Linked DNA regions of Pseudosulfitobacter pseudonitzschiae. The main gene of each other region encodes a partner of the protein of the gene in region 2 in a complex. Links are inferred from orthologs where the notes say so. Each region holds a gene or a part of one and is shown on either strand. Other genes may lie near its edges. The genes, in order: SULPSESMR1_RS15095 and SULPSESMR1_RS00825.

What was found.
Region 1: the proteins of SULPSESMR1_RS00825 (region 2) and SULPSESMR1_RS15095 are in contact, whole or in part, in a crystal structure (PDB 5JA1), measured with the Escherichia coli proteins. The link is inferred for Pseudosulfitobacter pseudonitzschiae from one-to-one orthologs.

Annotation. Positions count from the first base shown.
Region 1 is NZ_CP022415.1:3,050,564-3,066,796, forward strand. Bases 7,593-12,140 are described here. They hold SULPSESMR1_RS15095 (non-ribosomal peptide synthetase), read right to left. Parts: upstream 11,741-12,140; coding sequence 7,793-11,740; downstream 7,593-7,792. Other genes in these bases: SULPSESMR1_RS15100 (4'-phosphopantetheinyl transferase family protein), read right to left, coding at 11,727-12,140. Outside these bases: SULPSESMR1_RS15050 (glycosyltransferase family 4 protein), read left to right, coding at 1-107; SULPSESMR1_RS15055 (hypothetical protein), read right to left, coding at 112-315; SULPSESMR1_RS15065 (IS110 family transposase), read left to right, coding at 693-1,721; SULPSESMR1_RS15075 (TetR/AcrR family transcriptional regulator), read right to left, coding at 2,838-3,410; SULPSESMR1_RS15080 ((2Fe-2S)-binding protein), read left to right, coding at 3,549-4,046; SULPSESMR1_RS15085 (FAD binding domain-containing protein), read left to right, coding at 4,043-5,098; SULPSESMR1_RS15090 (xanthine dehydrogenase family protein molybdopterin-binding subunit), read left to right, coding at 5,091-7,370; more of SULPSESMR1_RS15100, read right to left, coding at 12,141-12,377; SULPSESMR1_RS15105 (IS6 family transposase), read left to right, coding at 12,686-13,387; SULPSESMR1_RS15110 (NAD-dependent epimerase/dehydratase family protein), read left to right, coding at 13,548-14,264; SULPSESMR1_RS15115 (sugar transferase), read left to right, coding at 14,377-15,042; SULPSESMR1_RS15120 (polysaccharide biosynthesis protein), read left to right, coding at 15,259-16,233. UniProt on the Escherichia coli protein: Involved in the biosynthesis of the siderophore enterobactin (enterochelin), which is a macrocyclic trimeric lactone of N-(2,3-dihydroxybenzoyl)-serine. EntF catalyzes the activation of L-serine via ATP-dependent PPi exchange reaction to form seryladenylate.
Region 2 is NZ_CP022415.1:175,593-189,986, forward strand. The notes cover bases 5,913-8,621. They hold SULPSESMR1_RS00825 (MbtH family protein), read right to left. Parts: upstream 7,515-8,621; coding sequence 7,311-7,514; downstream 5,913-7,310. Other genes in these bases: SULPSESMR1_RS00820 (amino acid adenylation domain-containing protein), read right to left, coding at 5,913-7,314; SULPSESMR1_RS00830 (MATE family efflux transporter), read left to right, coding at 7,647-8,621. Also shown: SULPSESMR1_RS00800 (ABC transporter substrate-binding protein), read right to left, coding at 1-508; SULPSESMR1_RS00805 (FecCD family ABC transporter permease), read left to right, coding at 700-1,689; SULPSESMR1_RS00810 (FecCD family ABC transporter permease), read left to right, coding at 1,686-2,630; SULPSESMR1_RS00815 (ABC transporter ATP-binding protein), read left to right, coding at 2,627-3,409; more of SULPSESMR1_RS00820, read right to left, coding at 3,454-5,912; more of SULPSESMR1_RS00830, read left to right, coding at 8,622-8,972; SULPSESMR1_RS00835 (PLP-dependent transferase), read left to right, coding at 8,969-10,129; SULPSESMR1_RS00840 (alpha/beta hydrolase), read left to right, coding at 10,126-11,037; SULPSESMR1_RS00845 (GNAT family N-acetyltransferase), read left to right, coding at 11,041-12,093; SULPSESMR1_RS00850 (lysine N(6)-hydroxylase/L-ornithine N(5)-oxygenase family protein), read left to right, coding at 12,093-13,370; SULPSESMR1_RS00855 (RNA polymerase sigma factor), read left to right, coding at 13,595-14,131; SULPSESMR1_RS00860 (4'-phosphopantetheinyl transferase family protein), read left to right, coding at 14,169-14,394. UniProt on the Escherichia coli protein: Involved in the biosynthesis of the siderophore enterobactin (enterochelin), which is a macrocyclic trimeric lactone of N-(2,3-dihydroxybenzoyl)-serine. Plays a role in the catalytic function of EntF.

The DNA.
Region 1 (16,233 bases), 2.9 Mb from region 2 along the record:
CGCATGTGGTGAAAACGTATGATTTCCTCGGCGTATGCCTGCCTGAACACCTGCGCCAGATCAACGCGCTGGTGCCCGCAGACAAGGCGATTGCCCTGCCCGCCTAAGCCATCAGTTCGCCGAATTTCCAACCGTGTTGAAGACGCCAAAGACTGACCCCACCAACCCCAGAACTGTGCGGGTGCCATTGATCGGGCTTTCGGTCACCAGCACGACATCGCCAGAGTTGATCCAGAAGTTGCGCGCCGAAAAAAGACCGTCGGCTTTGGTCAGATCCAGCGTGAACACAACACGCGGCTGGCGCGGCCCGTTCATACCGGTGCGCACTGCGCTGGAGGGGTATTCACGTTAACTCGCCGAGTTTGCAAGTTGACATGCCGTTCGTTGATCAAGCGGCATGTGCCGCGGATTTCCACGCCTCGAATGCTTCGAGCCGATGGTAGCGGATGGTGAGGGCAGAGCGGCGGCGGGCTGGGACAGAGAAGGAATTTCGGGTTGCGGACTGCATAGATACAAAGCGTTGTAATCCACCCGGCGATCGGAAGCCTTGCATCACCCGCTCTCGCTTTCGGAAGGGCAAGTGGCTGTTCTCGGCACGGTTATTGAGATGGGGTGGTTGCCGTCCTCCCCAAACGGCATCGCAATGTGCCAAGGTCGTGGTGTTCGACATCATGAAACGGAAAGGACGGCAAATGAAAGATACAATGATCGGAGTGGACCTGGCAAAGAACGTTTTCCAGCTTCACGGGGCAAGCATGACTGGGCAGTTGAAGTTTCGTAAGAAGTTGTCCCGCTCACAGTTTCGGGAGGTTCTTTCGGCGCAACCACCCGCGGTCATCGTCATGGAGGCGTGTGGCAGTGCCAGCTACTGGGCGCGCGAGCTGGCCCGACTTGGTCACGAGGTGAAACTGATCGCGCCGCAATATGTGAAACCATTTGTGAAGCGCCAGAAAAACGATGCCGCGGACGCAGAAGCTATCGTCGTCGCGGCGCAGCGTCCGGAGATGAGGTTTGTTCCTGCCAAGTCTGAGAGCCAACAGGCCCGTGCGATCCTGTTCCGGAACCGGGAGCGTTTGGTGAACCAACGGACTGAGTTGGTAAATGGTCTGCGATCAATCCTCTATGAGTTCGGGCATACAATCCCGCAGGGCATAGGGAATTTGAGCCGCGGGAATGAGATCCTTGAGGACCCGAATTGCGATCTTCCAGACCTGGTCCGCCAGGAGTGTCGAGACCTTTTCGAACTGATTGAAGAGACCACTGTCCGGATCGACGCCAAGTTGAAACGGATCAAAGCCTTGTCCACTGAGACGGACACGGCCAAACGACTTCAGACGATGCCGGGCGTTGGCCCTTTAAGCGCCCTTGCCATCGAGGCATTTGCTCCACCACTGGAGACATTCACCCGGGGCCGCGACTTTGCGGCCTGGCTGGGCCTCGTGCCACGACAGCATTCATCAGGCGGCAAACCCCGTCTGGGGCGAATGTCAAAGGCGGGCCAATCTGACATCAGAAGGCTTCTGATTATCGGAGCGATGTCACGCTTGAGCCAGTTAGGTCGCAAATCCATACCCAAAGGATCTTGGCTGGAACGTATGCTCGCGCGCAAGCCGAAGATGCTGGTCGCAATTGCGCTGGCCAACAAGATGGCCCGGGCCCTATGGGCCATGCAAACGAAGAAGGAAAATTATCGGGATCCGACGCAGGCGGTCGCTACATGACCACGGTGTAGCGCAGGGCCGATTGACGTCGGTAAAGGAGGTGTAAGGAGTCAAAGACCTGAATGGGCAGAATGATCGAACAGATCTGGATCGGGAAAACCAGGATAAGGGAATGAGCGTCGAAGCTCGTTGTTGAGATATGGACCTGATCCGCAGATCACCATCCCGGCCAGCGGCTTCTGGAAATGCCGCACTCGAAGGCCTGACAGAAGCACGCACTCGATCACCAACTCAAGAGGTCTGAAAAACATCTTGCATCAAGGACGGCAACCACAGAAGCCCCTTGTGTGACCAATGATCAAGGCCAGGCGCGACTTCGCGCTTGGCGGCGCCGTAGGATCGCAATTTGTCCGTAATGATCCTTTTGGGAACGAAGCCCCGGCGCTTCATCAGCTTGACCAAAAGCCGCTTTGCGGCGCGCTTGTCTCGCCTCGATTGAAGGATTTCTTCAAGAACAACGCCGTTTTGGTCGACTGCGCGCCAGAGCCAGTATGACCGGCCTGCGATCTTCACAACGACTTCGTCCAGATGCCAGACATCGCCAGGGCCCGGCTGCCGTCGCCGCAGAACGTGGGCGATCAGGGGGCCGAACTTGACGGTCCAGCGCCGGATCGTTTCATACGAAACGTCCACGCCACGTCCCAGCATCATCTCCTCTACCTCCCGCAGGCTCAAGTTGAACCGGACGTAGAGCCAGACAACATGAGCGATGATCTGAGGCGGAAACCGATGGCGTTTGTAGCTGATCTTCTGTGTCTGCATCGACACCGCCTACGCCCAGATCAATGAACCAGCAACCTCAGGCCCGTTAATGTGACAACACCGGCAAGATTATTGGATATCATAAAGCCCAGTATAGGAGGGCGGTTAAGGCCGGAATTTTTGACTTAAAGCGCGTCCGCGCTGTTGAATCACGTGCGGCAGAACCGGTGATAGAGACGAAACCATACGCTGAATCTGATGTCACCCATACTGGTTAAGAACCCAAGAAGATGTGGTGTTAATGTCAGGGCGCGCAGGTTTCAGGGTCGAAATTCCGCTTAGGCAGGCGGCGTAGTGATTGCTGCTGGAAAGCCGAAACCATGCGGGCCGGGGCGCCGAGGGGGGCAGGGTGTCTTACCTTTTCAGTCCGTCGACGAAGATGTCGAGGACACGCAGGACATTTTCGCGCCAGTCAGGCCCGGGCTGGCGGGCGTAGCAGATGGCGTATAGGGTTTGCACGAGATCTTCGGCGCTGACGCCGTCACGGATTTCTCCGGCCTTGCGACCCTTGTCCAGAAGCCGGTCCATTGCCGCGAGCACGAGGTTGGAGCGTTCGGTGTAGCCCTGTTTCAGGTCTTCCGTCATGACCAGACTCAGCGCCCCCAGCATACCGCGCTTGGTTTCCACCAGATTGACATTGGCGTGGAGCCAGCTGCGTATTGCCTCAAGGGGGTCTTCCCTTTCAGCCAGGTCTTCGGCGGTGCTCACAAGCTGGTCCAGTTCCCGGCTGAAGACCGCCATGAACAGCATCTCGCGGGTGGGGAAGTGCCTGTAGAGCGTGCCGATGCCGACACCGGCGCGCCGCGCGACGGCCTCGAGACTCGCTTTCGGACCGCCGCGACCCAGAACCTCTTTGGCCGCTTCAAGCAGCAGCTCGCGGTTCTTCTGTGCGTCGGCGCGCGGCTTGCGTTTGCCAATTTCCGCCAAAATCTGCCTTTCACCTTGAAAACGGAGGATGCCTCCGTATATTGTATTCCAGAAGGCGGCGCTGCGCCCCTTAATTTCTTATAACGGACCTCGCCCGCGAGACACCACACCTAGAATATAGCAAAACAGGGAGGACGTATGTCACTCTGCATTAACCTGACCCTCAACGGGGAGGCGCGGGACGTCATCATTGATGACCCGCGCGTGACACTGCTTGATCTGCTCCGCGAACGTCTGGCGCTGCCCGGCACCAAGAAAGGCTGCGACCGTGGCCAGTGTGGCGCTTGTACCGTCCTGCTGAACGGGCAGCGTGCGAACGCCTGCCTGATGCTTGCGGCCGGCCTTGATGGTGCGGAGATTACTACAATCGACGGCCTCGCAGTGGGCGAGACCCTGCACCCGGTGCAGGTCGCCTTTATTGAGAATGACGGGTTCCAGTGCGGCTATTGCACGCCGGGCCAGATCATGAGCGCCGTCGGGCTAATTGCCGAAGGGGACGCCGGGAGCGATCCGGAGCGCATCCGCGAGGGCATGAGCGGCAATATCTGCCGCTGCGGGGCCTATCACGGGATCACTCTTGCCGTGCAGGAAGCGAGCCGCCGGATGGCCGCCAAGGACGAGGGAGACACGGCATGAAACAGTTTGATTATGTGCAGCCCAAGACTGTGGACGAGGCGCTGGCGAGTTGGGAGCCGAATGCGGCCTGGCTTGGCGGGGGGACCAATCTGGTTGACCTGATGAAACTGGGCGTGGCCCAGCCGCAGCGGGTGATCGACCTGACACGGGTTTCCGACCTTGGCGAGATCGCGTTTCAGGAGAATGGATCGGTGAGGATCGGGGCGCTGGTCAGCAATGCCGCGCTTGCCCGCCACGCGGGTTTTGCCCAGCACTTTCCGATGGTGGCCGAGGCGCTGCTTTCGGGGGCTTCGGGGCAGCTTCGCAATATGGCGACCGTTGCAGGCAACCTGATGCAGCGCACCCGGTGCGCCTATTTCCAAGAGGAAACGGCAGCCTGCAACCGTCGCACCCCCGGCGCGGGATGTGATGCACGCGACAGTGACGAAGAGGCGCGTGCGCTGTTGGGGGCAAGCCCGGGCTGCGTGGCGACGAACCCCTCGGACTTTTGCGTGCCGCTCGCGGCGCTGGAGGCGCGGGTGGAGGTGCGCGGCGTGAACGGAACGCGGGAGATCCCCTTCTCAGAATTCTATCTGCTTCCGGGCGACCACCCGGATCGGGAGACGGCGCTGGTGGAGGGCGAGTTGATCATCGCGGTGCACCTGCCTGCAGAGGCGGCGGCGTTTGCCAAACATGAGCGGTATCTGAAGGTGCGCGACCGCACGTCCTTTGCCTTTGCTACCACCGCTGCCGCCGCTGCACTGCGGATGGAGGATGGAATTATCGCGGAGGGACGGCTGGCGCTTGGCGCAGTGGCGGCCAAGCCCTGGCGGGTTGCCGAGGCCGAAGCGCTGCTGGCCGGACAGGCCCCGAATGCGGCGCTGTTTGCACGCGCTGCCGAGGCGGCGCTCGCGGGGGCCGAGGCCCCGGCGCATCTCGAATGGAAGATCGACCTTGCCCGCCGCACTGCTGCGCGCGCACTTGCCATGGCTGCGGCCGGCACTCCGGCACGGATGCCGGCGTTGCCCGCATCGCCTTTTGGCCAACAGAACGGAGACCTCGCCAATGTCTGATACGCTTTCCCCGCAAATTCGTTTCGGCTCCAACGCGGGCCAGCCTGCCACACGGCGGGATGGGATCGCGAAGGTCACCGGTGTCGCGACCTTTGCCGCCGACAACAATCCCGAGGGTCTGCTCTATGCTGTCTACGCCCATGCGAAGATCGCGCGCGGACGGGTCAGCCATCTTGACCGCGCCGCAGCAGAGGCGCACCCCGGTGTGACCCATGTCATCACGCCGCAGAATCGGCCCGAGTTGCAGGGCGACCCTTCGGCCAAGCCTACGATGTTCTCCTTCCGCACCGAGGTTTTGCAGGACAACACCGTGCGTTATGCTGGACAACCGATTGCGCTGGTGCTGGGCGAGACACTGGAGGCCGCCACCGAGGGCGCGCGCCTGCTGGCACCGCAATATGTGGCCGATCCGGCCCGGGTGGGACTGGATGACAACGCGGCCACCAGCTTTGAGCCGAGCGGCTTTGGCCTGCCGGGCGGGGAAAGCCACGGCGATCTTGAGGCGGGGCACGCCGCGGCAATACGCAGCATCGACGTAAGCTATGAAACAGCCGCGCAGTATCACAACGCGATGGAGACCCACGCGGTGGTGGCCCAATGGGACGAAGACCGGCTGACGCTGGATATTCCAAGTCAGGCGCTGAACCTTTCCTGCGCGGCCTATGGCTATTTCTTCGGGATTCCGCCGCAGAATGTGACCGTGCGCAGCCCCTACCTTGGCGGGGGGTTCGGGTCGAAGGCGATACCGACCGGACCGCAAGTGCTGGCGATCCTCGCCGCGCGGATGACGCAGCGGCCCGTCAAGCTTATGTTCACCCGACAGCAGATGTTCGGGCCAGCGGGTCACCGTGGAGCGACACGCCAGCGGCTTCGGATGGGCGTGGACGATACCGCCGCCCTGACAGTGATCGACCACGACGGCCTGGCAGAAACCTCGACCTTTGATGATTTTGTGGAACCGGCGGCTAATGCCTCGCAGGGCCTTTACGCAGCCAGCGCATTGCGGGCCAGCCACAGGCTGGTGCGGCTGGATGTCGGCACGCCGGGACCTATGCGTGCACCGGGCGAGGCGTCAGGCTCTGCCGCTTTGGAATGCGCGATGGACGAGATGGCCGAGGCGGCGGGGATTGACCCGCTGGAATTCCGTCTTCGCAACTATGCCGAGACGCAGCCCGGCACCGGGCTTCCTTTTTCGTCCAAAGCCTTGCGGGAGTGTTACGCGCAAGGGGCGGAGCGCTTTGGCTGGGAGGGGCGACCGTTGGCGCCACTGCAAATGCAGGACAGTGACGGCCTGCTGACCGGTTGGGGCATGGGGGCGGCGTTGTTTCCCTGCCCGATGTTCGCTGCCGAAGCGCGTGCAACGCTCCGCCCCGACGGGACGGCGCTGTTCGAAACTTCTGCCGTTGATATGGGACAGGGGGCCTGGACGTCGCTGGCGCAGATTGCGGCGGACAGTCTTGGCCTGACGCTGGATCAGGTCGAGTTCCACGCGGGGCACTCGTCACTGCCCGATGGCGGTGTCGCGGGTGGCTCTGGGCATACCGCCACGGCGGGCGGTGCGCTGCACGCTGCGGGTGGGGATGTGGTGCGCCAGCTTGGCGAGCTTGCGACGGCAGATCCGGCCTCGCCTCTTTACGGCGCGGGCAATACCAGCCTGGTGGCGCGGGACGGGTGGCTGCTGATGGAGGAGGACGAGAGCCGTCGCGAGCGTTTCGCCGACATCCTCGCGCGTGCCGGACAGACCGAGATGACTGGTACAGGCCGCGCCGGGCGCGCGCCCGAGGATGCCATGCGCCATGCGATGAACTCTCATGGCGCGGTCTTCGCCGAGGTGAAAGTGGACCCGGATCTGTGTCAGGTTCGGGTGACCCGACTGGTGGGGGCCTTTGCTGCCGGGCGGATCATCAACCCACGGCTGACCGAGAGCCAGCTGATGGGAGGCATGATCTGGGGCACCTCCTTTGCACTGCATGAGGCCGCCCGGCACGACCCGCGCAGCGGGCGCATCGTGAACGCGGATTTTGCGGGTTATCATGTGCCGGTGAACGCTGATGTGAGCGGGCTGGAGGTGATTACAGTGCACGAAGATGATCCTTACGTGAACGCCCTTGGGATCAAGGGCGTGGGCGAGATAGGGGTTGTCGGGACGGTCGGGGCCATCGGCAACGCGATCTGGCATGCGACCGGCAAGCGCGTGCGCCATTTCCCGATCCGCATTGCGGATTTGTTGATTGCGTTACCCCCCGCAGATCCAAGGGGGTCAGGGTTGTAAAGAAGGGCGGGCAGGTGAAACCCTTATAGGCCGCTGAGGTGTTGTCGCGGCTTTGTCAGGTTGTTTCTCAACGCTTAGATAAGAAGCCGATGCGGTAGCATCAGGCCTTGATTTCGCCCACGCAACCAACCCAGAGGCCTTGGGCCTCTGTTCGTGTGCGGCGGTAGTCAGAGGCGGAGAGACGGTGACGTTACAGAAGCTAAGACTGGCAATACCTCTCAACCGAATGACCGAACTTGGCCGCCCAAGTTTCGAACGCACCGCCGGAGGTCCGTTTCGGGTAGGGCGCGTTCTGAGTTGCAACCGATCTGTGCAACGCTTCCCCTCCACTGGTGAAACGCGCCATCGGGGCGCACTGAATTATTCGGGCTAACATCTTTATCACCAATTTCATTGGAAAAACCAACGCTGACCTGCGTGTTCTACACGAACTGTGCGTCCCGTTCGCTTTTCTTTGCCATCAGTGTCTGGGCCGCCCCGTGGCGGTTGAGCGCGGCGCGCAGGCAGGGTGAAAAAGCGGCCACACTGAGCGGCCCAAGCATATCGTCATGCCCGCAATCCAGGTTGATCCGCCGCGTTCCGGCCCGCGAATGCGGCCCCCACGGATTGCCGCGCCAGTCCAGCAGGGTGTCAATCGCCGCCGACTTGCCCTGCGTTGCGCAAATGTCGATGATCGGGGCGTTGACCCGCCCCGGAACATGACGCCGCGCGAGATCGAGATTGGCCTCGACCACATCACGGATCCGGGTTTCGAAGCGGTCATTGCCAAGGGTTGCGCGCAAGGCTTCGATCTCGGGCCGCGTGACCAGCTTTTCCGCCAGCGCGTCCAGCGTACGGATCGCGGGGTCTGGGGCTTCTCCGAGAAAGGCCAGCGTCTGTTGCACCCGTGTTGCTTGGGTGCAGGCAGCGGTTTCGGGTTGAAACGGAAAGGCATCGAGCAGACACAGATAGGCGATCCGCTCCCCTTGTGTTTCGAGCTGATGCGCAATCTCTTGCGCGGCAAGGCCCCCGAAGGACCAGCCAAGAAGGAAATATGGCCCCTCGGGTTGCACGGCCTGGATACGGGCTACGTAATCGCGCGCCATGCTGCGCAGGTCAGGCCAGTTGTCCGGTCCGGTCAGGGCAGGGGATTGCAGGGCGCAAATACCTACCTTTTGGGGAAGGGTCTGTATCAGGGCCGAATAGCCCCAGCCAATCCCAAGAACGGGATGCAGGCAAAAGACCGTTGGGGCATCATCATCCGCCTTGCGCAGGTCGAGAACGGGGCTCAGCGGATCAGCCGCACAGGCGCTGTCTATCTCGGCGGCCAGCCGACGCAGGCCGGGATTGGCAAAGACGGTGGCCAGCGCAATGTCAGACCCATAGTCGCGGCGTAGACCGGCGATAAGCCGTGCGGCGGAAAGACTTGTCCCGCCCAATTGAAAGAAATCGTCATCAATCCCCACGTCCTGTCGATTCAGTGCGTCGCGCACCCGGTCAAGAAGGTGGCGCTCGGTTGGTGAAAGCGGTTCGGCGGCAGCCCGCCCGCAGGTGCCGCGCGCGGGGGTGATGGGCGGCAGTGCCTTCAGGTCGCGCTTGCCGTTGGTCGTTTGCGGTATGGCCGGAATCCGTATGAACACGTGGGGCACCATATAGTCGGGCAGACGGGCGCGCAGATATGTTTCAAGTGACGGGATTTCGACCGGATCGGTGCTGCAGAAATAGCCCAGCAGGTGATCGTGATTGTCGGGCTTGACGACCACGGCATCGTTAATGGTGTCAAACTGGCGCATCACCGCCTCGACCTCTCCGGTTTCGATCCGGTGGCCGCGTACCTTGATCTGGAAGTCGATCCGCCCGAAATGTTCCAGCGTACCTGTATCGGTCCAGCGGCCCAGATCGCCGGTCCGGTAAACGCGTCCCAGCGTCGTTTCGATGAAGCGTTCGCCAGTCAGGTCGGTGCGGGCGTGGTATCCCTGCGCCAGCCCGACACCGCCGATCCAGATTTCACCGATGGTTCCGACGGGTGCGGGTGTTCCGAACCGGTCCAGAACAAAAATCCGTTCACCGGCAAGAGGACGCCCGACAGACGGGTGGGCCGCTGTGTCGGGGGTGATCCGTGCGAGGCTGGACCAGATGGTTGTTTCGGTCGGGCCGTAGACGTTGAACAGCGGCCCGCCTGTCACCAGCCGCCGTGCCAGATCGCCCGGAAGCGTTTCCCCGCCGACAAGCTTGGTCAGCGAGCGCAGTGCTGACCCTTTGGCTTCGAGCGCGAGAGACCACAGCGACGGCGTTGCCTGAAGATGGGTCACGTCCGACGTTTCAATCCGCGCGTTCAGCAGATCGGGATCAAGCGTTTCGTGCCGCTGCGCGATTTCAACCGTGCCGCCCACGCTAAGCGGCAACAGCATTTCCAGTGTCGCGATGTCAAAGGCGATTGTGGTGACAGCCAGCCAACGTGTCGCCGCATCCAGCCCGATTGCGTCACGCATCGCTGCAAGCAGGGCCCACAGCGCCCCGTGGCCAATATCGACGCCCTTGGGCTGGCCCGTCGACCCTGAGGTGAAGATAACATAGGCCAGATCACCGGCTGTGCGGGGCTGCGCGTCATTGGGCCAGTCGGCTGGCGCATCGGTGAACAGGTCCGCGCCCAGAACCAAACTCTCTACCATGCCTGCGGGCGCGGTGCCGGTTCGGTCGGCGGGCATCAACACCAGATTAGGCGCGGCGGTTTCAAGGATCAGCGCGTTGCGTTTCTCGGGGGCGTAGGGATCAAGCGGGAGATAGGTCGCGCCAATCCGGTGCAATGCCAGGATCGCCGCCGGCAGCAGCACCGTGCGATCAAGCAACAGCGCCACTATATTGCCCCGCACGACTCCGCGCCGCAGCAGGGCCTGTGCAATCCGCGAGGCCACCGCGTCAAGACCGTCATAGGTCAGACGCTGCACACCGTCATGAACCGCGATGCGGTCCGGAGCCTCTTTGCGCTGACTGTCAAACGCATCAAGCCAGCTTGCGCCCGTCGGGGCCGGGCCACCGTCAGACCATGCGGCGATTTTTTCCTGTTCGTCCGGCAGGTAAATCGCCGCCGCGCGCACCGCGTCGTCCGGACGGGTCACCATCCCGCGCAGGAAAAGATGCAGGCGTTCGAGATGGCCTTCGACCTCGGCACGGGAATAAAGGCCCGGATTGGCGTTGAGCGTCAGGACCAGCCCCTGTCCGTCGCCACGATCAAAGATAAAGGCCGTAAGATCGTCCACCGACCCGTTTGACAGGTTCGTTACCCTGGCAGGGACAGGCCCGAAATGCAGCGTATAGTCGAAGGGTTCGAAATTGACGGCTATGGTGGCGACCTGTTGATCGGCCCGCGTCAGACCAAGATCGCGGCGGACCTGCTCAAACCGGTATTTCTGGTGACGCAGGGCACCCATCATGGTCTGACCACCCTGGCGCACCAGTTCCGCAAAGCTGATTTCCCGAGAAAAATCAAAGCGCAGCGCGACGGCATTTGCTGCCATCATCGCCACCGCGCGTTCGGATCGTGACAGCCGCCCCAGAACCGGCATGGCCAGCACCAGATCCTGGGCGCCGGTCATCCGGTGAACGTAACCGGCAAAGGCCGAGACCATCACCTGGGGCAGCGAAATGCCGGTTTGCGCGGAAAACGCGCGCAGCCGGTTGCTGTCTTCTATGCTCAGCCGACGGCTGGCGCAGATCACACCGCCGGTGCGGGTGCCGCCGGTCGACAGCGTCACCGGATCGGGCAGCGCGGCCAGCTTTTCGGCCCAATAGTCACGGTCGCGCCCGGCCCGCTTGCCATCACTATAGCCGCGCTCGGCTTCCAGCAACACATCGGCAGGGGCAAGGCCCGAGGGGGGCGGCGTTTCCCCGCGCAGCCGCGCCGTGTAGATTTCTGCGCAGCGGCGCGCGATAAGGCCGCCGGAATGACCGTCGAGCAGCACGTGGTGGGCGCAATGATACCACAGGTGGTGACGCGCATTCAGGCGGATCAATGCCGCGCGCCACAGCCCGCGTTTGTGATCTTTCAGGTCGGTCTGCATCCACGTTGTCGCCGCAGCCATAGGGTCGGCGTGGTCGCTAAAGTCGATCAACGGAATCTCGCCTTCAAAGTGCGGCGCGATTTCAACTTGTAACCCCGCCGTGCGCGGAACAAGGCGGGCACGGGGGGCCTGTATCTCGTTGGCCAGCCATCGCAGCGTGTCCAAAAACAGGGTCGTGTCCAGATCGCCCTGCAAAGACAGGTATTCCGCAAGGTTGAACAGATAGCCATCGGGGCTGAGCTGTTCGGCGAACCAGATCCCGTTCTGGGCAGCATTCGCCGAAAGGCTCGTCTGGTCTGGCGAGATTACAAAGGTGTTATCCAACAGCATCGGGTTTCCTTCTGTCATATTGGGTCAGGAGTTGCGTGCAGGGGGGATGTCTGTCGTATGCAATCACCGAGACATCCACGCCCGCGCCGTCGCTGGCCAGCATGCCAGTCAGACCGTCACGCAGGACAAGGGGATGAAATAACAGCGGCGGCAGGGCGTCGTCTTTCCACAGCAGTGCGGCGCGCGACGACCGCATCAGCACAACCTGAAACCGCCCGATCAACGTCGAAAGGCCGCCGCGCCAGGCTTTGACGGCGGCCTCTGTCGCCGCCCACCATATCCCCAGATCACAGCGCGATCTGATCCCCAGCGCTTCGGGTGTCGTCCGTGGGCGGGTCAGAGAGACCAGCGCCGTGGAATCAGTCATGCGCAGATCGCCGAGCGCCACAAGATCCACCCCGATCCGTCCCAGCCGTTGTTGCGCATGAAGCGTCAGCCCGCCGGCATGGGAGCGCGAGATATGGCGTGCCGGATCTTCGGGATCATATGGCACCCCGTCATCAAGATGCGCGATGCTATCGGCCCAGTCCGGACGCGCAACGATTGGAACGCGGATCGCGCGGGGTGGCGCGGAACGGTCGATTCGCCCGCGGTTACGGGGCCGCACATCCGGATTTTGGGCGCTGATAAAAGCCATTGATCCAAGCCTGCAATGGGGTTGTGGCTGGCACGTGCACGCGCGAACTTCAACCTAAGAGGGAATATTCTTGGACCACTGGTACATACTAAAGATGTGAACTTACATAGCAAAAGATAATTTTTACAATAACTTCAAAAAGGCTGCTGAAATAATAGACAGCGAGAGGCGTTGTTGCAGGGAGGAGGTCTCGTGTGGTAGCAGAGTTCTTTGTCTCGGATCTGAACGCTATTGATGCCGCACAAGGGTGTTGTCACATTAACGGGCCTGAGGTTGCTGGTTCATTGATCTGGGCGTAGGCGGTGTCGATGCAGACACAGAAGATCAGCTACAAACGCCATCGGTTTCCGCCTCAGATCATCGCTCATGTTGTCTGGCTCTACGTCCGGTTCAACTTGAGCCTGCGGGAGGTAGAGGAGATGATGCTGGGACGTGGCGTGGACGTTTCGTATGAAACGATCCGGCGCTGGACCGTCAAGTTCGGCCCCCTGATCGCCCACGTTCTGCGGCGACGGCAGCCGGGCCCTGGCGATGTCTGGCATCTGGACGAAGTCGTTGTGAAGATCGCAGGCCGGTCATACTGGCTCTGGCGCGCAGTCGACCAAAACGGCGTTGTTCTTGAAGAAATCCTTCAATCGAGGCGAGACAAGCGCGCCGCAAAGCGGCTTTTGGTCAAGCTGATGAAGCGCCGGGGCTTCGTTCCCAAAAGGATCATTACGGACAAATTGCGATCCTACGGCGCCGCCAAGCGCGAAGTCGCGCCTGGCCTTGATCATTGGTCACACAAGGGGCTCAATAACCGTGCCGAGAACAGCCACTTGCCCTTCCGAAAGCGAGAGCGGGTGATGCAAGGCTTCCGATCGCCGGGTGGATTACAACGCTTTGTATCTATGCAGTCCGCAACCCGAAATTCCTTCTCTGTCCCAGCCCGCCGCCGCTCTGCCCTCACCATCCGCTACCATCGGCTCGAAGCATTCGAGGCGTGGAAATCCGCGGCACATGCCGCTTGATCAACGAACGGCATGTCAACTTGCAAACTCGGCGAGTTAACGTGACAACACCTGTCATGGTGCTGTTTGCCCCCCGGGCGACACATTTCCATCCGAATCAGCCGGCAGGACAATGCAGACACGTTGGACTTTTCTTTGCGGCAAGATACTGAATGCCCTCATGCCGTCAACGTCAACACACCCTGATGTCAAGTTTAAGCGCCACGTGGTTTTAGGAGCCACAGGGCGTTTGGGCGCTGTTCTACGCCAGTTCTGGCAGGGGGACGCGGTGGTGTGGCAGACCAGAACCGAAAGGGTCGGCTTTCACAAGGTGGATATTCTGAACGATCCCAAAGGGTTGAAAGATCTGTGCGTCGGCGCAGACAGTATCTTGTGTCTGGCGGGCGTGATCGGCAACGCGGCCCATACATTGCAGTATAACACCGATCTGGCGATTGCCGCGATTCAGGCAGCACAGGGTGCGCGGGTGTTTCTGGCCTCATCTGCATCGGTTTACGGCGCGGGCGGAGCGAATTTGTATGAAACGGACGCTTGCGTGCCAGTGTCGCCCTATGGTCAGGCAAAGCTGGCGATGGAACAATCCGCTCTGGCGACCGGCGCACCAGTGACATGCCTGCGCATCGGCAATGTGGCCGGTTCTGACGCAATCTTGGGCGGTTGGCATAACGGCATGACGCTGGACGCGCGTCCTGATGGCAGCACGCCCTGCCGCAGCTACATTGGGCCGCAGACTTTTGCCCGCACGTTGGCGTTTGTGATGGATGCCAAAGCACCCCCCCGGTGCTCAACATTGCGGCTCCGGGGGGGGTGCAAATGGGCGCTGTGCTGGATGCCGCCGGACTGCCCTGGCAGCCACGCACGCCTGGCGATCATGTGATCTGGGACGTGACCCTGAACACCGACACGCTTGCCACATTGGTCCCTTTTGCCCCAAGCTGCAGTACCGCCGAAGGCATCGTCGCCGATTGGCATCAGGCACAAGGCCCAAAATGACATGGCACAAGCGCATATTTGACCTGTTTTTTGCCAGCTTGCTGGTGATCATCCTTGGTCCGATCATCCTGTGGCTGGTCTGTTATATACTGATCAAACAGGGTCGGCCGCTGTTCTATGTCTCGGAACGCATGAAAACGCCGACCCAACCCTTTGGCTTGTGGAAATTCCGCACCATGACTGTGGTCAACGAAGACGCAGGCGTGTCTGGTGGTTACAAGCAGCAACGGATTACCCCGCTGGGTGCAAAATTGCGGGCCAAGCGGCTGGATGAATTTCCGCAGCTCTGGAATATCCTTAGGGGCGATCTCAGCTTTGTCGGACCGCGCCCGCCGCTACGCGAATACGTCGAACGTTTCCCCGAGCTTTACAGTGAAGTGCTGAAATCACGACCCGGAGTAACCGGACTGGCCACCATTATGTTCCACAAACACGAGGATTGGCTTCTTGCTCGGTGCGAAACGCCAGCGGAAACTGATGACATCTATACGCGCATCTGCATCCCGCGCAAAGCCCGGCTGGATATTATGTATCAGCGCAACCAGTCGACCTGCTGGGACATTGATCTGGTTTTTCAGACCATCGGAAACCTGTTTCGCAGGCGGCGCTCCATCACAGAGACTTCTGATGGCTTACACAGTGGACCGGATCGTTCTCCGTAGACCCATAGTCTCATCATATTCTCTATTCTTTAACTATTGATAGCCAAACTGCTGGCTAATCATGCTGCGTGTGCATTGCGCCGGTGCAGCGTCCCAGACTGGTTTGGCAAAGCGTTGAACCGAAATACGCTGATACCCGTTTAGCTTTCCAAATCGTGGGGACACTACATGTTGAGCTTCGTTAAATCTTTGTCGCGTTCCCAAAAGCGTAACATCATGCTTGCGGTCGATTCAATGTTGGTGCCGCTTGCGCTTTTGCTGGCATTATCTCTGCACAGCAGCGGCGGGCAAAGCATACTTTCGATGATGCTGGCCTATTTGCCGGTTTTGCCCGTTTTTCTGGTTATTTCGGGGGCATTATCTGTGCTGCTGGGCGTTTCGACAATCCAACTGAACGCTTATGAATCGGCGGCAATCGGTTTGACAGGTGCCTATTCCGTGGCGCTGGTGTTGGTGTCTGTCTTGTTGACCACCGCGGCGCAAATTCCGGTCACGGTGGCAACGCATATCGTTTTTGGCACCAGCTTTTTCATCTTTTCGGTCATCAGCCGCGCGGTATTATTGCAAATCGTTCTGGCGATCTATCGCCGGTCCGCGGTCCGTTGCCGCGTTCTGATCTATGGTGCGGGCACGACGGGCACCCAGCTGGTGTCGGCGCTGCGCAACCATGAAAAAATCGAACCCGTCGCCTTTGTGGATGACAGCAGAGCACTGCACGGCCTGGTGGTCGCGCGTCTGCCGGTCTATTCGCCGGTGCGCATCGCGGAAATCGCCGCCGAAAAGCAGATTGACCGCGTTTTGCTGGCCCTGCCGTCACTCAGTCTTCCGAAACAGGCGCAAATCTCGCGGCGGTTGCAGAAAATGGGGTTTGAGGTTCAAGCTTTGCCCTCCTTTGCACAGCTGATCGGAGAAGAGGCGCTGGTCGATAAGTTGACCGATGTCGAACCGAAACTATTCCTGAACCGCGATGAAGTCTCAAGCGTCACGGGCGCGGGTGGAATCGAAAGCTACGAGGGCAAAACCATCCTGATTTCAGGCGCGGGTGGTTCGATCGGGTCGGAATTGTGCCGTCAGGTTTTGCAGTGCCACCCAGCGAAAATGGTGCTGTTCGAACTAAGCGAAGTGGCCCTGTATAAAGTTGATATGGAACTTCGGCAAATCGCCGAAGATATAGAAGTTGAGATTGTTCCG
Region 2 (14,394 bases):
GCACGGCGGCCACATCCGCTATTATCGTTTCGGCCTGGTCCTGACGCCCTGTGGCACGGGCGATCAGCCGCAGTTCTTCCTGCCAGGGCGCACCCCAGTCGGGGTATCCCGAAGGCGGGCCCACCACGGGGGCGATGCGCGACAACTGGTCATAGGTCGCTGCGTCCATCGGCGCAAAGCTGGCCACGATCAGGTCGGGCTGTAATTGCCAGACCCATTCCAGATCAATCTCGAACCCGCGCTGAACCTGCGGTTTCGCGCCAACTGCCTTGCGCGCTGGATCGGCCCAGACCCATGTGGCAAAGGGCCGTGCGCCGAACCAGTCATGCACGCCCACAGGCGCGATGCCCAAGGCATATAGAAAATCCTGTTCATGATAGCCGACAGACACGATCCGCTGCGGCGGTGCGTCAATTCGGGTGGTCCCGAACCGATGGATGATCTCAACCGGCTCTGCCAGTGCAGGCGCGGACAACAGGAAAAGGCAAAACAGCAGGGCGGCGCGCATCGGGAACTCCTTGGGGCAGGGATGCTGGGAGCCTGGCGACTGCTGGGTGCGCGGACATTCAACTGGGGCCACAGCACTGTCAAGCGATCGGCCAAGCGATGGGCGGGGGGTTGCACGCTGCACAGGATAGGCGCTATCTGGCGCGCAGCCAGCCTTGTGCCCGCCAGCCCCTCCAATTCTGATGGATCGCCATGGCCCCGCTGCGCCCCCTGTTTCTGAGCCTACTTTTGTGGAGCGCCTGCGCGCTGGTGCTGGTCTGTGCCTTGCGGTTCGGCACGGCACAGATTTCTGCAGAGGTCCTGTTGCGCGGGGATACGGGTTTGCTGACGGGGCGGACGTTTCGGGCTTTGTGTGCGATGGCCGTGGGCGCCGCTTTGGCGGTGTCGGGGCTGATGCTGCAAAGTCTGACGGGCAATCCACTGGCCGATCCCGGCATCACCGGCATCAACGCGGGGGCCGCGCTGATGGCGGTGGCCACGGCGCAATTTTTGCCGCAGGCCAGCGCGAGTCTGGTGATGGCGTCGGCCATCGCGGGGGCGGGACTGGCCGGGGTGGTGCTGTGGCTGCTGGCGGGGGGCGATGCCGGTCTGGGCAACGACGGTATCGCGCTCCGTCTGCCGCTGGCCGGACTTGCGATACAGGCGCTGTGCCTGTCGTTGGCGCTGATGCTTATCCTGACAGATGCGGAATCCCAGGCGCGGTATTTGCGCTGGATTTCGGGTGCGATCCCGCCCGTTCCACGGGGCGAGACAGTACCGCTGATGGTGATCGGAGCCGCACTGGTCGCAGGGCTATTCGTGTGTGAAAGGCTGTCCTTGCTGACGCTGGGAGCAGACCAAAGCCACAGTCTGGGGCGCGATCCGCGTGTGACCATCTCGCTTGTGCTGGGTCTGGTCACTGTGCTGTCCGGTGCTTCGGTTGCGATTGTCGGGCCGATTGCTTTTTTGGGGCTGTTGGTGCCCTTTGCCGCGCGCGGCCTGGCGGGGCCGGATCTGCGGCAGGCATACGGATATTGTATTCCGTTGGGGGCCGCGGTGCTGATGGCCAGCGATGTGGCGGGACGGGTGATCGCCCGGCCGGGCGAGATTGATGCCGGATTGATCGTCGCCATGTTCGGGGGCGTTGGGTTGGTTGTGCTACTGACGCGGCTGCTGCCGCGCACCGCGCGGGCGCGGGCATGAGACGGGTCGTCTTGCTGCCCTCGGTGCTTTTGGTGCTGGTCTATCTGGCCCTCGCCGGAGGGCGGAACTGGCTTGGTCCCGTGGCGCTGGTACAGGGTTTGACGGACACGCAGGATTTTCTGATCTACGGTCTGCGACTGCCCCGTGTGCTGATTGCCGTCGGGGCGGGCCTGGCATTGGGGATTGCCGGTGCATTGATGCAAGGGCTGACACGCAACCCGCTGGCGACGCCGGATATCATCGGCCTGACCCAGGGGGCTGGTCTGGGCTATGCCGTGGCGCTGATCGCGGACGTCGCCCTGCTGGCTGGCGCGGCGTGCGGGGCGGCCGGGGCGATGATGGCGGTGATCATCCTTGCGCGTGGGCGCGGCGCTCTGGCCTTTGTTCTTTTTGGTATCGGGATTGGCGCCTCCGCCGTGGCAGTCACGACGATCCTTTTGGTCAGCGCGCCGGATGCCAAGGCGGCCCGCGCCATGATCTGGCTTTCGGGGTCCTTGTCCCGTGCCGATCTTGCCACGGCGGGGTGGCTGTGGCTGGTGTTGATGGCTTGCGGTGGGATTATTGCGGTGCGCGCGCATGACCTCGGGCTGTTGTGGCTGGGCGATGATGCCATGGTGTCACTAGGTACCGATCTGCCGCGCATGCGTTTTCTGGTGCTGGGCCTTGTGACGGCCCTGTCCGCCGCCAGCACCTTGGCGGTGGGACCCATCGGGTTTGTGGCCTTTGTCGCGGCGCCGCTGGCGCGTTCTGTCACAGGGGCCGAAGCCCCGGCGATATGGCCCGCCGCACTGACCGGCGCGTGCCTGCTTGCAGCATCCGATCTGGCGGCCCGGTTGATTGCGCCCGTCGCGGTTTTTCCGACGGGCCTGATCATGGGTCTGATCGGCGCACCTTATCTGATCTTCTTTCTCTGGCGTGAAAAGCAAGGGGCCAGCGCATGACAGGCTTTCTATTTGACATACAGAACCTGTCGCTGCGTATTGGGCGCAGTCAGATATATGACCACTTTTCCGTCACCTTTCCGAAGGGCGGGCTGACCGGAATTGTAGGGCCGAACGGGTGCGGGAAATCGACCTTGTTGCGCTGTCTTGCGAGGGTGCAGCAGCCAGACGAAGGGCAGATTGCGTTTGAGGGGCAGCCGCTGGCAGAACTGGCTGCCACAGAGCGGGCCCGCCGCATCGCCTATCTGCCCCAGAATCCGCCCATCTTGCCGGATATGACCATCGCCGGATTGGTTGCCAAGGGACGCACCCCCTGGCGCAAGGCCTTCAGGCCGTTGTCCGGTGCGGATCATGACGCCATAAACCGCGCGCTAAGGGCGACAGGACTGTTTGAAATCCGGTCACGACGGCTGACCGCGCTGTCAGGCGGGCAGCGACAGCGGGTCTGGCTGGCACTGGCGTTGGCGCAGGACACGCCGGTGATCCTGCTGGATGAACCGACCGCCTTTCTTGACCTGCAGCACCAGTTGTCGCTGCTGCGTCTGCTGAGGCAACTGGCGGACGAACAGCAGCGCAGTATCGTTATGGTGTTGCATGAACTGACCCTTGCGGGCCGGTTCTGCGACCATCTTCTGGGGTTGCGTGACGGGCAGTTGATCTGTGCAGGCCCTGCGGAACAGGCGATTACACCGCAAACCGTGGCGGCCTTGTATGATCTGCAGGTTGATGTGGCGCGGGACCCTGTGTTTGGCAAACCTGTGGTCTATCCGAGAGAATAGCGCGGTTGTTCTGGCGGGGCACAGCGGCCCGCCAGAACAAAATTTCACCCTGACGCAAAGGCCGCATTCAACCGCGCGCGAAAGCGTTCGTGAAACGCAGGCTCGCCGATAATATGCAGGTGGTTGGTGCCGGCCACGATCTCGGCCGGGGTCGCCCGCGCCGACCATTTACGCCAGTCCATCAGGTTCAGCCCACGGCTCAGGCTGTCGCCGGCACTGAACGAGGCCACCGGCACGTCAAGCGGCGTCAGCCTGTGCTTGCGGAACACCAATGCATTGTCGATCAACACCCAGAACGTATGTTCGCGGCTGGAGATTTCCGGCCCGTCAAAGGGCAGGGGATCGGCCTCGTTTCCGATGAACCGCAGAAACTGCGCATAACATTCTTTGTCCATTGCGGTGATCAACTGATCCCATTGCGCGCGCATCTGTGTGCGTGCCAGCCAGGCCTGCAAATCGGATTCGAGCTGCGCGCGTTCGCCCGGAGCAAAAACCGGCGCAACGCCGGGTGTGAAATCGGTGCCCAGATCACAGACGTCGACCATGCCGAGCAGTTTCAGGTCAACCTCGCCCTGCAATTGCCGCGCGGCCTCCCATGCCAGCAACCCGCCCCATGACCAGCCCAGAAACGCCACCGGCGCCCCCGCGCTTTCACGGCGGATATGGGCGACATAGTCTGCAACCACATCTGCCACCGATACGTTCAGTTGTTTTTCTTCATTGAGCGAATGACACAGGAACCCCGTCACTGGCTGGTCTGCTCCCAGATAATCAGTCAGCCGCAGGTATTCGCGGGTCGAAACCAGAAGCCCCGGAAAGCAATACAGCCGGGGACGGGTACCGTCGGCGCGCAGGGTAATCGCCGCGCGGCCGGTTTGCCCGCCCTGTGTGATCCGTTCGGAAATGGCCCGAACGGTCGGTGCATCGAAAAAATCGGCGATGGCCAGAGGCACATCCGGCCACAGTTTACGCATCCCGAAAATTGCCCTGAGTGCCAGCAGAGACGATCCGCCCATAGCAAAGAAGTCATCCGTCACACCCAGTTCGGGAAGATCAAGCAGGTCTTGCCAAAGTGTCAGAATCTGGCTCTCGGTCGCCGTGTCCGGCGCAATGCCCGCTGTCTGCCGACTGCGCGTCTCGGGCAGGGGCAGAGCGGCGCGGTCCAGTTTGGCGTTGGGGTTGGTGGGCATCTTCTCCAGAACGACAACCGCCTCGGGCAGCATATGCTTTGGCAATTTGATCTCAAGCGCGCGCCGCAGGGCGTCTTCGTTCCCCGGCGCGGGGCCGGTGACATAACCGATCAGCCGTTTCGCGGACGTGTCGCCGCGCAGCAGCACCAGCGCCTCGGTCACATCCGGCTCGGCCAGCAACGCGGCCTCGATTTCGCCGGGTTCGATGCGGTATCCGTTGACCTTGATCTGCAAATCGACGCGGCCCACAAATTCAACGGTGCCGTCCTCGCGCCAGCGCCCCTGATCGCCGGTGCGGTACAGCCGCGCGCCGGATGTGCCGTCCAGTTCCGGCCCGAACGGGTCGGGAATGAACCGGTCCGCCGTGACCTGCGGCTGCCCCACATAGCCGCGCGCGACACCGGTGCCGCCCAGATAAATCTCGCCCACGACTGATTGGGGGCAGGGCATCATATCCTCGTCCAGCACATAGACCCGCCTGTCGCCCACGGCGCGGCCCAATGGGGCATAGATGCCGTGAAACCGCGTGCCAGCTGCGACCTTCCAGACCATCGGGGTCATGATGGTTTCTGTCGGGCCATAGCCGTTAATCAGGGTTTTAGCATTCAACGCGCGGCTGAGCAGATCAAAGGTGGATTGCGCCAGCCCTTCGCCGCCAAAGGAATAAAGCCGCATGGGTGGGGCGGTTCTGGTGTCTTCGGCCCATTCTGCCAGTTGCTGCAGATAGGTCGTGGGAATCGAGGCGTTGTTGCAGCCATGTTCGCGCATGGCGCCCAACGTCTGTTCCGGTGTCCACAGCGGCCCGTCGGGGATCACCACTGATCCACCCACCATCAGCGGCACCATCCAGCGTTCATGCCCGCCATCTGACGAAAACGGCAGGAACGGCAGTTCGCGGCTTTCAGCGCTCATTTCATAGACGCGCGCGGTGGTCTGATTGTGATGCGACAGGGGGCCGTGTTCGACGGCCACGCCCTTGGGTTTGCCGGTCGATCCCGATGTATACATCACATAGGCCAGTTGATCGGGATGGATCGTGACCGCCGGGGCATCTGTGCGCGGCGCATCGTTGATATCGTCCAGATAGATGATCCGGGCAGCCAATTGTGCGGGCAGCCGGTCTCGGAAGGTGCGGCGGGTCAGGACCACCGCGACACCTGCATCGGTCAGGATATGATGGTTGCGGCTGCTGGGATGGTCCGGTTCCACGGGGATATAGGATCCGCCGGCCTTGAGCACGGCGAGGATCGCCACAATCGCATCCGCGCCTCGTTCGATCAGGATGGCGACGGGCGTTTCTGCCCCGACCCCTGCAGCACACAGCCGGTGCGCCAGTGCATTGGCGCGGGCGTCCAGTTCGGCATGGCTCAGGCGGTCGGGGCCGCAGATGATCGCGACCTTATTCGGTGTAGTTCGAGCATGGGTCGCGATGATCTCGTGCGTTGCCCTTGGATCAACAGGGGTATCATCGGGATAGGGGGCCGACAGCGCGTCAAGTTCGGCGGTATCCAGCAACGGTATTCGGCCTACGGGCAGGTCGGGTTGGTCAAGGCCCGCTTGCAGAACCCGTGCCAGATGGTCCAGAAACCGTTCAATCAATGCAGGTTCGAACAGCGCGGAATCGGCGTCTGCGTGCAGCACAATCCCTTGCGGTGTCTCTTCTGCGACCAGCACCAGTTCCTCGGCGCTTGGCGGCAACGGGCGCAGGTGATGGCAGATACCTTGGGGCAAGTCGCGGGCGCGGCGCAGATACAGTGCGATCGCGCCCAGCGGATGAACATCTGCGCCTGCATGGGCAAGCTGGTCTTGCACCAGAATTTCGGATGGCACAGCGGCTGCCGCAGTCAACGCTTTGGCTGTGTGTTGCGCGTTATCTGCAAACCGCGCCCCCAGGTCTGGTACAATACAGACGGGTTGCAGACTGGTGCTGCGCCGCCACGCCATTTCCGGCTGAGCGGCCAGCGCAAAGCGCAGCCCTCCCTGCGCGCCATACCTGCGCAAGACGATGCCAAGCGCTGTGGCAAGGGACGTCGCGGTGTCGTTGCCTGTGGTAAAAGCGCTGAGTGGTGTGGAAAGCGTGACGTGTCTGGCAAAGCGTTTTCCGGTGTGTGCCACCTGATCCGATGCGGCGTAGCGATGTGGTAGGCGTGCAGTCTGATGGGTGTTCATCAGATCGCGCCAGACCCTGCGAGCATCTGTTGTTTCTGTATCGCAAAGGGTCGGGGCTGTTGTGAATGTCAATGGCGCGGAGCGCAGGCCAAGGGCAGCGAACAGCGCCGCTTCAATGGTTTCAAATGTCGCGTCATCGCCTAGAATGGGATGCAGGACCACGGCCAGAATATGCCCCCCGCACCCGTCTGGCCACAGGTCTGCAAAGGCTGCCTGTCGGGTCAGGTCCGGCCTGTGCGCCGCTGCATGGGCGCGGACGGCTTGCAAATCTGCGGTGTCATGCACCACCAGAGGGGTATGGGCCAAGTCACTGCGCAGCACCTCGCCCCCCGCAAGCGTATCAAGACGCGCGGTAAAGGCCGGATGGGTCGACAGGACATCGTTGATCGCAGCGACCAGACTGGCGTGGTCATGCCGCTGGTCAAATCCCAAGATCAGCAACTCGGGGGTAAAGGGCGCCAGTTCTCCGACGTGGTCATGTGCAAAGATGCGCCGCTCAAGCGGGGTCAGTGGCACGGCTGGCGCAGAGACAAAATCCTTACTCATTTCAGGGCCTCTTGTACGGATAGAGGGCGCATGTCTGTCCAAAGTGCACCAATGCGATCTAGACAGTCGGCGCGGCCCGCCGCATCGCCCACAGGCGACCAACCGGCAGGGATCGGGTGATTGGCGTGGAGCAGTGAAAAGCGCCCCTCGGAATTGCGCAATACGCGCCAGAGGGTTTGTGTCAGGTCAGGCTGGGTCATTGTGATTCTCCATTCAGTTCTTTCCTTGCTGACGTTCCGGCACGGGCAAAATTCACTTCCCTTAAAAAATTCTGGCAGGTGGTGAATTTCCTGCCCGCCGCCGCGTCCTGTGAAGGAGACAAGGAGAAACACATGGCCGACAGCGATCTGTCCGACCTGAACCTGCACCGCCTGATGTGGCGGCTGGGCCTGCCTGCGATGGCGGGGCTGTCGCTGAACGCTTTGCACCAGGTGGTTGATGCGGCTTTTGTTGGGCGTCTGGGGGCGGATGCGCTGGCCGCTTTGGTGTTGTTGACTCCGCTGGCCGGGCTGGTTGCGGCCGCGGGTATCGGGTTGGGCATCGGTGCGGCCAGTGCAACCGCCAGATCGCTGGGCGCGGGCCAACCACAAGCAGCCCGCGCGGTGGCGGGGCTGTCATTCTGTGCGGCGCTGGTTCTGGCGATCTGCGCCTGCGGCGGGCTGTTGGTGTTTGATGATCCGCTGTTGCGTCTGCTGGGGGCACAGGGGGCGCTGTTCGAGACGGCACGCACCTATCTGACGATACAAGCGTTCACCATCGGTTGTGCGATCGTGCAAATCCTGTGCGATTTTCTGGCAATCGGACGCGGCAATGCACGGTTCAGCCTGATGACGCTGGCGCTGTGCTTTGGCCTGAACATAATTCTTGATCCGGTTTTTATCTTCTGGCTGGACCTTGGCGTATCGGGTGCGGCGTGGTCCACGCTTTGTGCGCAGTTGGTCACCCTTGGGGTTTGGGCACGGCATTTCGCCGCCCCGTGCCGCCGACCGGCGCTTGGCCCCCTGCGGCTTTTGTGGCCGGTGTTGCGCGTCGGGCTGCCCGAGACGGCCTCGATCGCTGTGACCACACTTGGCCTGATTGCCCTGCTGCGTATCGCTGCAGACCTTGGCGGTCCTGCCGGTGTCGCAGCTTTGGGGATAACCTTGCGGTTGGTGTTTGTCGTGATGCTGCCGCTGGAAGGGTTTGCCATTGGCGTTCAGCCGATCCTGTCCCATGCGCATGGCAGTGCCAACGCGGCGCGGTTTGCCAGCACGCTACGGGTGATCCTGCGCGTCAGCGTGGCGGTTACAGTCGCGCTTGGCGCACTGTTCTGTCTGGCGGCGCATCCGCTGGCGCGGCTTTTTGTGACCGACCCTGCCGTCGCGGATCAGGCTGCCATGATGCTGAGATGCCTAGCCTTTGCGCTGCCTGCGATTGCCCTGCGATTGTGCGCTCAGATCAGCCTGCAAGCGATGGTTCTGCCTTGGCAGGCCGCCCTTCTTGGCCTTGCGCCGATGGGCTGGCTGCTGTGGCCTGCGATGGGGCTGTTGGTGCCGGGCCTTGGCCTTGTCGGCATTGCCATTGCGGTTCTTGTCGCAGCGTGGCTCGCGGCTTTGCTGGCCTTGGTCACAGTCCGTGACGTCATTTTTCCACTTACACCTACCGGAGCTTCTGCATGACCCATATCCCACCCGATCTGATTACGCCCGCAGGCCCTGCGCCGCATGACGCCAGCGCCACACCGATCTTTCAAAGCAGTTCGTTTCTGTTCGACACCTATGCCCAGATCGAAGCCGTCTTTGCCGGACGGTCAGACAGGTTCATTTATTCACGCGGCGACAATCCGACGGTGCGCGAACTGGAAGACCTGATTGCTCGACTGGAGGGGGCCGAAGCGGCGCGGGGGTTTTCGTCGGGAATGGCGGCGATCTGCGGGGCGGTGTTGCCCTTTGTTCAGGCCGGTGACCGCATTGTTGCGGTCGAGCATCTGTATTCCGACGCCTTTCGCCTGTTCGAAACCGTGCTGTCCCGGTTCGGGGTGGAAACGGTCTATGTCGATGGCAGCGATACACAGGCGATGGTTGACGCGCTGCCCGGTGCCAAACTGGTGTATCTGGAAAGCCCGACATCATGGACATTCCGCCTGCAGGACCTGCGGGCCATCGCGACAGAAGCACGCCGTTTGGGGGTCATGTCGGTAATTGACAACAGTTGGGCCACCCCGCTGTTCCAGCGCCCGCATGACCTGGGCATTGATCTGGTGGTTCACGCGGCGTCGAAATACCTGTCCGGTCACAGCGATACCCTTGGCGGGTTGGTCACGGGGCGGCGCCAGATGATCCGCACTATCGATCACGAGGCGACACATCTGTTCGGTGGCCGCATGTCACCGATGGATGCGTTTCTTGTGCTGCGCGGGATGCGAACGCTGGACATGCGGATGGCGCGCCACATGGAAACCGGGTTGACGCTGGCGCGGGGGCTGGCACAGCACGCACAGGTGGTAGCGGTGCATCACCCCGGATTGCTGGCGGCGCGTCCCGAAGGGCTGAACGGTTTTGGCGGCTTGTTTGCCTTTGATCTGGCGGCAGACGTGGATGTGCCCCGGTTCTGTGATGCGTTGCGTCATATCCGCATCGGCGTCAGTTGGGGCGGACCCGAAAGCCTGATCGTGCCGGGTCAGGCCGCCTGTGGTCTGGCCGGAGCGGCGAATGTGTTTCAACGCTTTGGTGTCAGCCCGCGCACCATCCGGCTGGCCGCCGGGTTGGAGTCTGCCGATTTGTTGATGGATGACCTTTGTGCCGCGCTGCAGGCTGCACAAGAGGCTGCAGCATGAGGCAGAATTTGGTGGCCGAGGGCGTGGCCAACTGTGGCGGCACCCGTTGGTTTGATCTGAAGGACACTCAGACAGGCGACATCCGCCGGGTGTATCTATGGGTTCCGCCCGGTGATGCCCCGGCCGCAGGATGGCCTGCGTTGTGGCTGTTGGACGGCAACGCGGTGATTGGCACGGCCGTTGATACGATGCGGGCACAGGCGTTTTGGCCGACGGGCACCAACATAGGCTGGGGTGTTCTGATCGCGGTGGGCTATCCGACCGACGACGCATATGATTCCCTTCGCCGCAGTTGGGATCTTGGGCCGCCGCCGGGGCGGAATTATCCACCGTTTACCCCGGATGGGCCCGAGGTCAGGACCGGCGGCGGCGCGGAAATGGCGCGGTTTCTGCTGGAAGACGTGTGCGATTTTATTTCCGGGCTGGCGCCGCTTGATCCGGCGCGGCAATCGCTGTTTGGCCATTCCTTTGGCGGACTTTTTGCCCTGTGGCTGATGTTCACCCGCCCCGATGCCTTTGCGAACTGGATTGCGGCCAGCCCCGCGATCACGTGGGAAGACAGCTTTGTTCTGGACCATCTGGCCCGCTTTGACGCGGGCGCGCACCGACTGCGGGTGCATCTGTCGGCCGGGGAATGGGAAGGCGACGCGCTGGCGCCGTTTCAGGCCCACGGACCTGAGGCCGAAGCGCGGCTGGCAGAAAAGGCCAGAACCCGCACGGTGGCCGCCGCACATCAGATGGCGGACGCATTGTCGGGGCGCGGGATTGTGACCGAAATCGAGATTTACCCCGACGAGACGCACATGTCCGTCCTGCCGGTGGCGGTGAACCGCGCCATCCGCTGGGCCTTTGCTATCGAAAACATGCACTCGGCCACAACGACGACACAAATCAACGAAAGGACCTGAATCATGGCTTTTGACCTTCCCGACAGGGAATATCCAACGGCACGGCGGGCCGGTCAGCAGGTGTTGGTTGGCGATGGCGTCACCCTTGCCCTGAGTGACGCAGGCGATGGCAAGTTGGGGCTGAGCGCACCGGAATGTGCCACTTCGGAAACATCTGTCGCTGCAGCACTTGCCGCCTTTGAGGTGCTGAGCGCACAAGGTGGCGAAGTTGCGATCCGTCTTGACGGGGAAGGGTGGGCGATACTTTTGCCGCAGCTTGTTGCAATGGGCGTCGCATGGCGCACCGCCGATGCGGTCTGGGTGCTTCCGGTGGCGTTCTGGCAGGTGCCGGATCGCTGGATCATGCACCAGACCCCGCCGTGGCCAACCGTCTGGCAATCAGGCCGCCACGGCCGTCATCCGGTGCGCCCGCCCAAACCGGTCGGGCCGCTGTATCGGCGGCACATTCCATGGTTGGGGCAGCAGATCGAACTGCGGGCAGCAGACATCGCGGACTTGCCGGTCTTTCACCGCTGGCAGAATGATCCGCGCGTTGCCGTCTTTTTTGAAGGGACGGGAACGCTGGATGACCACCGAAACACCCTGAAAACGCTGATTTCAGACCCGCATATCCTGCCGGTGATCGGCAGTCTGGACGGCCGCGATTTTGGCTATTTCGAACTGTACTGGGCACGCGAAAACCGGATTGGCGGCGTCTATGACGCGGACCCGTGGGATCGGGGCTGGCATGTGTTGATCGGTGAAGATGACATGCGCGGGGCAGATTATGTCACGGCGTGGATGCCCTCGCTGATGCATTACATGTTTCTGGTCGAACCCCGCACGCAAGCGCTGGTGGGGGAACCCAAAGCAAGCCATCTCAAACAACTCAAGAACCTCGGGCGCGGCGGCTTTGCCCATGTGCGCGATTTCGACTTTGCCCATAAACGGGCGACGCTGGTGCGGCTGGAGCGCCAGCACTTTTTCGAATCCCGCCTTTGGGCGCGCCCCGACACAGGGCAGGGCACGCCGCTGGCCTTGTCCCTAACCAATTTGCTTCTCACAGGAGAACAATGATGACCCAGAAGAACACGCGACCACTGGACCTGATAGGCATCGGCTTTGGACCCTCTAACCTGGCGCTGGCCGTGGCCTTGCACGAACGCGGCAGCCGCCTGCGCACCGGGTTTCTTGAGGCAAAGCCAGCATTTGCATGGCATCCGGACATGATGCTTCCGGGCACCGACATGCAGGTGTCGTTTCTTAAGGATCTGGTGTCCCTGCGCAATCCGCGCAGCGGGTTTTCGTTTCTCAGCTATCTGCACAGCAAGGGCCGTTTGTCGCGCTTTATCAACCGCAAGACTTTTTTCCCCAGTCGTGAAGAGTTCAACGACTATCTGGGCTGGATCGCGGGGCAGTTTTCCAATTGCCAGTATGACAACCGCGTTACCGGGATCGAGCCTGTGCAGACAGGTGAACGTGTGACCCATCTTGTTATCCACAGCCAAAGCGCGGACGGCACGCAGGCGCGTCACTTCGCACGCAATCTGGTGCTGGCGCCGGGCGGTACGCCCCATTGGCCCGAGGTGTTCGAACCTGTGCGAGACAGCGGCCGGGTAATCCACGCTTGCAGCTATCTTTCGCAGTTCATTCCGAAACTGAAGCCCGGCCAGCGCATTGCAGTCATCGGTGCGGGTCAAAGTGCAGCCGAGGTGTTTGCCGATCTTGAGGTCCGTGCGGAACAGCCCAATGTTGACATGATCATGCGGGCAAGGGCGATGAAACCATCGGACGACACGCCCTTTGTGAACGAGATTTTCGACCCAGTGCAAACGGACCGGTTCCACAGCATGTCGGCGGATGCGCGGGCGCAGGCCCTGCGCAATCTGGCGGCGACAAACTACGCTGTAGCCGACGCCGATTTAATCGCGCAGATTTACGAGACGCTCTATGAACAGGACGTGCGCGGCGAAAGTCGGTTAGCCCTGCGGGCTGAAACCGATGTGCGTCAGGTGCAGCAGGTTGATGACCGGATCAGGCTGCATCTGAGCGGACCTTTGGGGCACCAGACCGAAACCTATGATCTGGTGGTGTTGGCAACAGGATACCGGCGGGCGCTGGAGCATTCGGTGCTGGCGGATCTGGGCGCGTGGCAAGCTGCCGAAGAACCCGGTCGCGATTACCGTTTGCCGATGAAAGACGGGTTTGAGCCTGCGATCATTGTTCAGGGCTTTAGCGAGCCCACGCATGGGTTGAGCGATACGTTGCTGTCGGTTTTGGCGCTGCGTTCAGAGGAGATTGCGCAAACACTTGAAACCTTGTGTCAATCTTCCTCGGCCATTGCGGCTGAATGATACCAATGGGTCGGCCCTGCCTCTCTCCGGGCTGACCAATACACGCATTTGGCGAAAAATCGCCGCCGCAAGGTCATTAGATCATTGTGGTGACCCATGGTTGAGGGTACAGCTTCCGCACATCAACTCAGCTTGCGCGCTAGGCAAACACAACGTCGTGTCGTTCCCTTTTCATGCGCAAACCGATGGCCCAATCACAAAATAACCATATCTCTGGCTGTGCCTTGACACGGCAAAAGTTGCTGCGTCATCTGGTGGATGAGCGTGAAATGCTGCTGTGCGATGCAATGCGCATTATCGGCAGCCGCGACCGTGCCGAAGATGTGGTGCAAGATGCCGCCGTGCGCTGTCTGAACAGCAAGGCGATTGGCGCCGAAATTGCTAGCCCGCGTGGTTTCCTGCGCCGGATTGTGCGCAATCTGGCGCTGGACCAGTTACGCCGCGACGTCAGTGAACGGGCAACACCGCTTGAGCCGGAGGATGACCTGCAATGCGACCGGCCCAATGCCGAAAAGCAGTTACAAGACAGTCAAGCCTTGCGGCGGCTGGCAGGCGGGCTGGCCAGAATGCCTGCGCGCGAAACCGAAATTATTCTTGCGCACCGTCTCGGGGCCGAAACGCAAAAAGACATTGCCCGTCGTTTTGGTCTGTCTCCTGCCGGAATAAACGGAATCATTGCCCGAACGCAATCAGCGCTGGCCGACTATGTCGACCCGCCAGACCACGACGACAGGATGGTACATATTGGCACAAGACAATAGCGCAGTTGCACCTTGCCACGCGGGGACGGGTGCGTTTGTGAAACCCTTTTTGGATGCGGTTCGCTTTGAAAATCTGCGGCCCGGCGTGTTGCTGGGTGTGGGGCGGTTTTGGCCCGATTTGTTTGATCCGGCCCTGTTCACAGTTAATGGGATTGACCACCCCGAAACGATGTCCAAGGCCATTGCCAAGCGGCAGGCAGAATTTCTGGCGGGCCGGATGATGGTGCAGATCGCGCAACGGCATCTTGATGTTCCCACGGCCC